2 regions of the Streptomyces sp. NPDC053673 genome follow, and region 1 is predicted to be linked to the other one. Evidence: predicted binding sites of a transcription regulator. Region 1 holds the regulator's gene; the other holds the start of a gene.
The links. The regulator HspR, encoded in region 1, represses chaperone genes until heat shock. The targets are predictions, from matches to a motif close to TTGAGNNNNNNNNNCTCAA.

Region 1 (3,407 bases):
CGTGGAGCGGGACCGGATCACGGTCAAGGAGATCGCCGTCGCGCAGCTCCTGACCGAGCTCCTGCCCGTCCTCGACGACATCGGCCGCGCCCGGGAGCACGGCGAACTGGTGGGCGGCTTCAAGTCGGTGGCCGAATCGCTGGAGACGGTCGCCGCCAAGATGGGCCTGCAGCAGTTCGGCAAGGAGGGCGAGCCCTTCGACCCGACGATCCACGAAGCCCTGATGCACTCGTACGCGCCGGACGTCACCGAGACGACCTGCGTCGCGATCCTGCAGCCGGGGTACCGGATCGGCGAGCGGACCATCCGCCCCGCCCGTGTCGCGGTGGCCGAGCCCCAGCCCGGGGCCCAGCCGAAGGACCAGGCGGAGCAGGCGCCGGACGAGGAGAGCGGTGGCCCGGACGAGGGCTGACGCAGTGACGTACCGGAAGGAGGGACGTCGATGAGCACGAAGGACTTCGTCGAGAAGGACTACTACAAGGTCCTCGGCGTCCCCAAGGACGCCACCGACGCGGAGATCAAGAAGGCGTACCGGAAGCTCGCCCGCGAGAACCACCCGGACGCCAACAAGGGCGACGCCAAGGCCGAGGAGCGCTTCAAGGAGATCTCCGAGGCCAACGACGTGCTCGGCGACCCCAAGCGGCGCAAGGAGTACGACGAGGCGCGTTCCCTCTTCGGCAACGGTGGCTTCCGGGCCGGGCCCGGCGCCGGCGGCAGCTTCAACTTCGACCTGGGTGACCTCTTCGGGGGCACCCAGGGCGGAGGGGGCGGTGCCGGCGGCTTCGGCGGCGGACTCGGGGATGTCTTCGGCGGGCTGTTCAACCGTGGTGCCGGTACCGGGACGCGTACGCAGCCGCGCCGTGGCCAGGACATCGAGTCCGAGGTGACGCTCAGCTTCACCGAGGCCGTCGACGGGGCCACGGTCCCGCTCCGGATGTCCAGCCAGCAGCCCTGCAAGGCCTGTTCGGGCACCGGCGACAAGAACGGCACACCGCGCGTGTGCCCGACCTGCGTCGGCACCGGCCAGGTCTCGCGCGGCGGCAGCGGCTCGTTCTCGCTGACCGACCCGTGCGTGGACTGCAAGGGCCGCGGGCTCATCGCCCAGGACCCCTGCGAGGTCTGCCACGGCAGTGGCCGCGCCAAGTCGTCCCGGACCATGCAGGTCCGCATCCCCGCGGGGGTGAGTGACGGCCAGCGGATCCGGCTGCGCGGCAAGGGCGCCCCGGGCGAGCGCGGCGGACCGGCCGGCGATCTCTACGTCGTGGTCCATGTCGACTCCCACCCGGTCTTCGGCCGCAGGGACGACAACCTCACCGTGACCGTGCCGGTCTCCTTCGCGGAGGCGGCGCTCGGCGGCGAGGTGAAGGTCCCGACGCTCGGTGGCCCCCCGGTCACGCTGAAACTGCCCGCCGGTACGCCGAACGGCCGTACGATGCGGGCCCGTGGCAAGGGTGCGGTCCGCAAGGACGGCACCCGCGGCGATCTGCTCATCACCGTGGAGGTGGCGGTGCCGAAGGACCTCGGGGACGAGGCCCGTGAGGCGCTGGAGGCCTACCGCAAGGTGACTGAGGGCGAGGATCCGCGGGCAGAACTGTTCCAGGCTGCGAAGGGAGCATGACGCGATGGACGGTCGACGTCGACAGCCCGGATTCGGTAGCAGGGCCTATGAACTGACCGACGAGACGCCGGTGTACGTCATCTCGGTCGCGGCTCAGCTGTCCGGTCTGCACCCGCAGACCCTGCGGCAGTACGACCGCCTCGGTCTTGTCTCCCCGGACCGCACCGCCGGGCGCGGCCGGCGCTACTCGGCCCGCGACATCGAACTGCTCCGGCAGGTGCAGGCGCTGTCGCAGGACGAGGGCATCAACCTGGCAGGTATCAAGCGCATCATCGAGCTGGAGAACCAGGTCGCGGCGCTCCAGCAGCGCGTTGCGGAGCTCTCGGCGGCGGTGGAGAGCGCGGCGGCGGCGATGCAGCAGCGTGAGGCGCAGGTGCACGCGTCGTACCGGCGCGATCTGGTGCCGTACCAGGATGTGCAGCAGACGAGCGCACTGGTGGTGTGGCGGCCGAAGCGCGACCAGTAGCAGTCCGGTCGGACGACGGCCCTCCCCGCGATCGCGGGGAGGGCCGTCGTGCTGTGTGCCGTCCGGCTCATTCCTCCGGCGCCGGCTCCCCGGGCTCGGTGGCGGTGACATAGCCGCCGGGGACGGTCTGCCAGGGCTGTGGCGAGTCCGGCAGTGGCCGCGCCGATGGCGGCGGCCGTGGCGCAGACGGCCTCGTCCTGCCGGGCCTCTCCGTCAGGCCTCTTCCGGGCAGGGGGTGGACTGGTCCTGCTCCAGGATTCCGGACTGGGCGATGAGATAGCCGAGTTGCGCGCGCGAACCACTGCCGAGGGAGGAGGCGAGCTTGGCTATGTGGGCGCGGCAGGTGCGGACGTTCATGCCGAGGCGGCGCGCGATCGCCTCGTCGACATGGCCTTCGATGAGCAGTTTGGCGATGGAGCGCTGGACGCCGCTGATGCCGTCCGGGACGGGGGCGTACGCGACGACTTCCTCTTCCCACGGTATGCCGTGCAGCCAGAACTGGTCGAAGACGCCGACGAGGTACTGGACGAGGCCCTCGTGTCGTAGTTCGAGGGCGACACGGCGGTCGCTGCGCGCGGGTACGAAGGCAACTTTCCGGTCAACGATGATCAGCCGGTCGATGATCTCCTCGAGGGTGCGCACCTCGAGGCCGAACGGGGAGATCCGTTCCACATAGGCCAGCGTCGAGGAGTGGTGGCGGGCCGTGTGCTGGTACAGGGTGCGCATTCGGATGCCACGGTCGAGCAGGGGCTCGACGCGGCGGAGGGCCTCCTGCAGGATGTGCGGTCGGCGACCGCTGCCCGGCTGCACCGTGAGCATCTCCTCGGTGCACTCGGACGTCACGCGGTCGAGCGTCGCGTTGATGAGTTCGAGGCCCTCGAGAACGGTGATCGCGCTGGTCGAGGGCGGATCCTGGGCGGTGATGGCCATGAATGGCTCAAACGTGTCGGCCAGCGCAATAGTGCGCTGTCGCCGCTGCTGGATCTCCCGCTCTATTGGGTGTATCAGCTGATTGAGCGCGATGGACGGAGCGACCGGCCGCAACAGCTCCGGATCGTCCGGATCCGGGTGCAACAGTGCGAGATCGACGAGGCAGGGAGCGGCCCCGATCTCGGACCGGGTTGTCCGTCCCGTGCGCAGAGCGGCCGCGTAGAGGTCCTTGCCGGCCGGGCAGAGCTCATCCGGACCATGCTGATGTCGGTGATCGCCCCTCTTTGACATCATTTGCACCCCCCTCAGGGTCCTGAATTACAGGAACATGATGCCTGCCTCCGCTGGTGGAAGCGTTCTGAGTGAGCCATCGTCTTAGGCGCGGGGGAGGAG
Region 2 (3,407 bases), on a different contig from region 1:
ACCGGTCATGGCCACGTCCGTACGGACCAGCCGGCCGGAGAGCAGCGACGCCAGCGCCGTGGTCATCGTGATGCCCGCGCTCGGGCCGTCCTTCGGGACCGCGCCCGCCGGGAAGTGGATGTGCACACCCCGGTCCTTCAGATCGGCGACGGGCAGTTCCAGCTCGGCACCGTGCGAGCGCAGGAAGCTCAGCGCGATCTGTGCGGACTCCTTCATGACGTCACCGAGCTGGCCGGTCAGGGTCAGCCCCGCGGCTCCCGTCTCGGGGTCGGCGAGCGACGCCTCGACGTAGAGGACGTCGCCGCCCGCACCGGTCACCGCGAGACCGGTGGCCACGCCCGGCACCGCGGTGCGGCGCTCGGCCGGGTCCTGGGCGGACTCGGGAACGTGGTGCGGCCGGCCGATCAGCCCGCGCAACTCCCCTTCCGTGACGGTGAACGGCAGCTCCTGCTCGCCCAGTTCGTGCTGGGCCGCGACCTTCCGGAGCAGCCGCGCGATCGCCCGCTCCAGGTTCCGCACGCCCGCCTCGCGGGTGTACTCACCGGCCAGCTTCCGCAGCGCGGACTCGTCCAGGACGACCTCGCCCGGCTCCAGGCCGGCCCGCTCCAGCTGACGCGGGAGCAGGTGGTCACGGGCGATGACGACCTTCTCGTCCTCGGTGTAGCCGTCGAGCCTGACCAGCTCCATCCGGTCGAGCAGGGCCTCGGGGATGGCTTCCAGGACATTCGCGGTCGCCAGGAAGACGACGTCGCTCAGGTCGAGTTCGACTTCCAGGTAGTGGTCGCGGAAGGTGTGGTTCTGTGCCGGGTCGAGGACTTCGAGGAGCGCCGCGGCCGGGTCGCCGCGGAAGTCGGAGCCGACCTTGTCGATCTCGTCGAGCAGGACCACCGGGTTCATGGACCCGGCCTCCTTGATGGCGCGGACGATACGGCCCGGCAGCGCGCCGACGTACGTACGCCGGTGGCCCCGGATCTCCGCCTCGTCCCGTACTCCGCCGAGCGCGACCCGGACGAACTTCCGTCCCATCGCGTGCGCGACGGACTCACCGAGCGAGGTCTTGCCCACGCCGGGCGGGCCGACGAGCGCGAGAACCGCACCCCCGCGCCGCCCGCCGACCACGCCCAGCCCCCGGTCGGCGCGCCGTTTGCGCACCGCCAGGTATTCGGTGATCCGTTCCTTCACGTCCTCCAGGCCCGCGTGCTCGGCGTCGAGGATCGCCTTGGCACCCTGGATGTCGTACGCGTCCTCCGTCCGGTCGTTCCACGGCAGCTCCAGGACCGTGTCGAGCCAGGTACGGATCCAGGAGCCCTCGGGGCTCTGGTCGCTGGACCGCTCCAGCTTCTCGACCTCCTTGAGGGCTGCCTCGCGGACCTTCTCGGGGAGGTCCGCGGCCTCGACCCGGGCGCGGTAGTCGTCGGACTCGTCGCCGTCGGACTCGCCGTTGAGCTCGCGCAGCTCCTTGCGTACGGCGTCGAGCTGGCGCCGCAGCAGGAACTCCCGCTGCTGCTTGTCGACGCCCTCCTGGACGTCCTTGGCGATGGATTCGGCGACATCCTGCTCGGCGAGGTGCTCGCGGAGCTGCTCGGTGGCGAGCTTGAGGCGCGCGACCGGGTCGCTGGTCTCCAGCAGCTCCACCTTCTGGGCGGTGGTCAGGTACGGCGAGTAGCCGGAGTTGTCGGCGAGGGCGGAGACGTCGTCGATCTGCTGGACGCGGTCGACGACCTGCCAGGCACCGCGCTTCTTCAGCCAGCTGGTGGCGAGCGCCTTGTACTCCTTCACCAGGTCGGCGACGGAGCCGGGCAGCGGTTCGGGCACGATCTCCTCGATCTGGAGACCCTCGACCCAGAGGGCGCCGCCGGGGCCGGTCGTACCCGCGCCGATCCGCACCCTGCTGCGGCCGCGGATCAGCGCTCCGGGGTCGCCGTCGGAGAGCCGCCCGACCTGCTCGACGGTGCCGAGCACACCGGTCGCGGCGTACGTCCCGTCAATGCGCGGTACGAGCAGCACTCTTGGCTTGCCCGATGCCGAACGGGCGGCTGCCTGGGCGGCCTCCACCGCGGCCCGTACGTCGGCGTCGGACAGGTCGAGCGGGACCACCATCCCGGGCAGCACGACCTCGTCGTCGAGCGGCAGCACAGGAAGCGTGAGCGGTGTGGACGTCAAAGCCATGATCTCCCCTTCGGCAGTCAAGTTGAGCTGTACGGACTCAATGCAGAAGGGACCTTCGATGTTCCCCCGGAGGTGTTCGCTGTCAGCGATCAGCGCTGTCGCACTCCGTGACCGATCAGATGTAATAGGCGAATGACGCATTCATCTATTACGCGCGAGTCGTCCGTCACGCATGCGATAAGGGCCTGGGTGGACGGCTGGGTCGTCTCGCGGGGCGCCGCGGAACCCGTCGCCGAGCCATGGGGCCTCACGGTCGACGTCGGGCTCCCTCGGCACACGACCCGTCATGTCCTCACCGACAGCAGCGAGGCGGCCGTCCGCGGTGTCGCCGCCGCGGCCCGGACTCCGGGGCTCTGGCTCAAGGTGTTCGAGGAGCCGGAGCGGGTCCTCGCCTGGCTCGGTCCGGACTGGACGCCCGACGAGCCCGGGTTCCTGATGACGGCCGGGCTGCGACGGACGGAACCCGCCTCCGTGCCCGCCGGCCACCGGCTGCGCACCTGGACGCGGGGCGGGGTCACCCGGGCCCTGGTCACGACCGCTGACGGCGCGTTCGCCGCCCGCGGTCAGATCGCGACGACCGGCGCCACAGCCGTGATCGACCAGATCGAGACCGCCCCCGAGCACCGGCGCAAGGGCCTGGGCAGCCTGGTGATGCGCACGGTCCAGAACGCCGCGGTCGAACAGGGTGCCACCACGGGCGTACTGGGTGGGACGCCCGACGGGCGGGCCCTGTACGAGTCACTCGGGTGGCGCGTGATCGTCCCGCTGGTCAGCGTCTACTTCGCCCCCGCCCGGCCGGAGTAGGCAGCGGACCCCGGACGGCCGGAGGGCCTCCCGCACCCGCCCGGCTCCCTGCCGTGCGCCCATCGGCGAACCACCGGCCAGCACAGGACACCGGCCAGCAGCGCAAGGGGGTGACCCCAGTTGCTGAGCGGGTCCTCGTACGCCAGCAGGTCCCGCACCAGCAGCACCGACACCCACCCGAGCGCCGCCGTCCGCACGACCGGGGTGAACAGCCCGGCCAGCGCGCCGACGCACGTCAGCAGGCCGAAGCTGATGCCGTAGTCGAGCCGGTGCAGGGACGTCTCGGGCAACTGCCCGGCCATGACGGAGAGGCCGACCGGGATCTCCGTGGCGAGCGTGGCCACCACATGCCCGCCCAGGAACACCGCGGCCGCGCGCCACGCGCCGATGCGTCGCTCCAGCGCCGTGAGGACGAACACGAACCCCACGGCGTA

Region 2: a site for HspR is predicted at 2,192-2,210, ahead of lon (endopeptidase La). Genes of this name have one in related genera too.

Annotation. Positions count from the first base shown of each region.
Region 1 covers NZ_JBVJKN010000020.1:74,410-77,816, reverse strand. The annotation lists gene grpE (nucleotide exchange factor GrpE) at 1-412, shown strand, start outside; gene dnaJ (molecular chaperone DnaJ) at 443-1,618, shown strand; gene ACZ6ZQ_RS25760 (heat shock protein transcriptional repressor HspR) at 1,623-2,084, shown strand; gene ACZ6ZQ_RS25755 (helix-turn-helix transcriptional regulator) at 2,298-3,308, opposite strand.
Region 2 covers NZ_JBVJKN010000011.1:144,476-147,882, reverse strand. The annotation lists gene lon (endopeptidase La) at 1-2,169, opposite strand, end outside; gene ACZ6ZQ_RS18395 (GNAT family N-acetyltransferase) at 2,302-2,973, shown strand; gene ACZ6ZQ_RS18390 (rhomboid-like protein) at 2,946-3,407, opposite strand, start outside.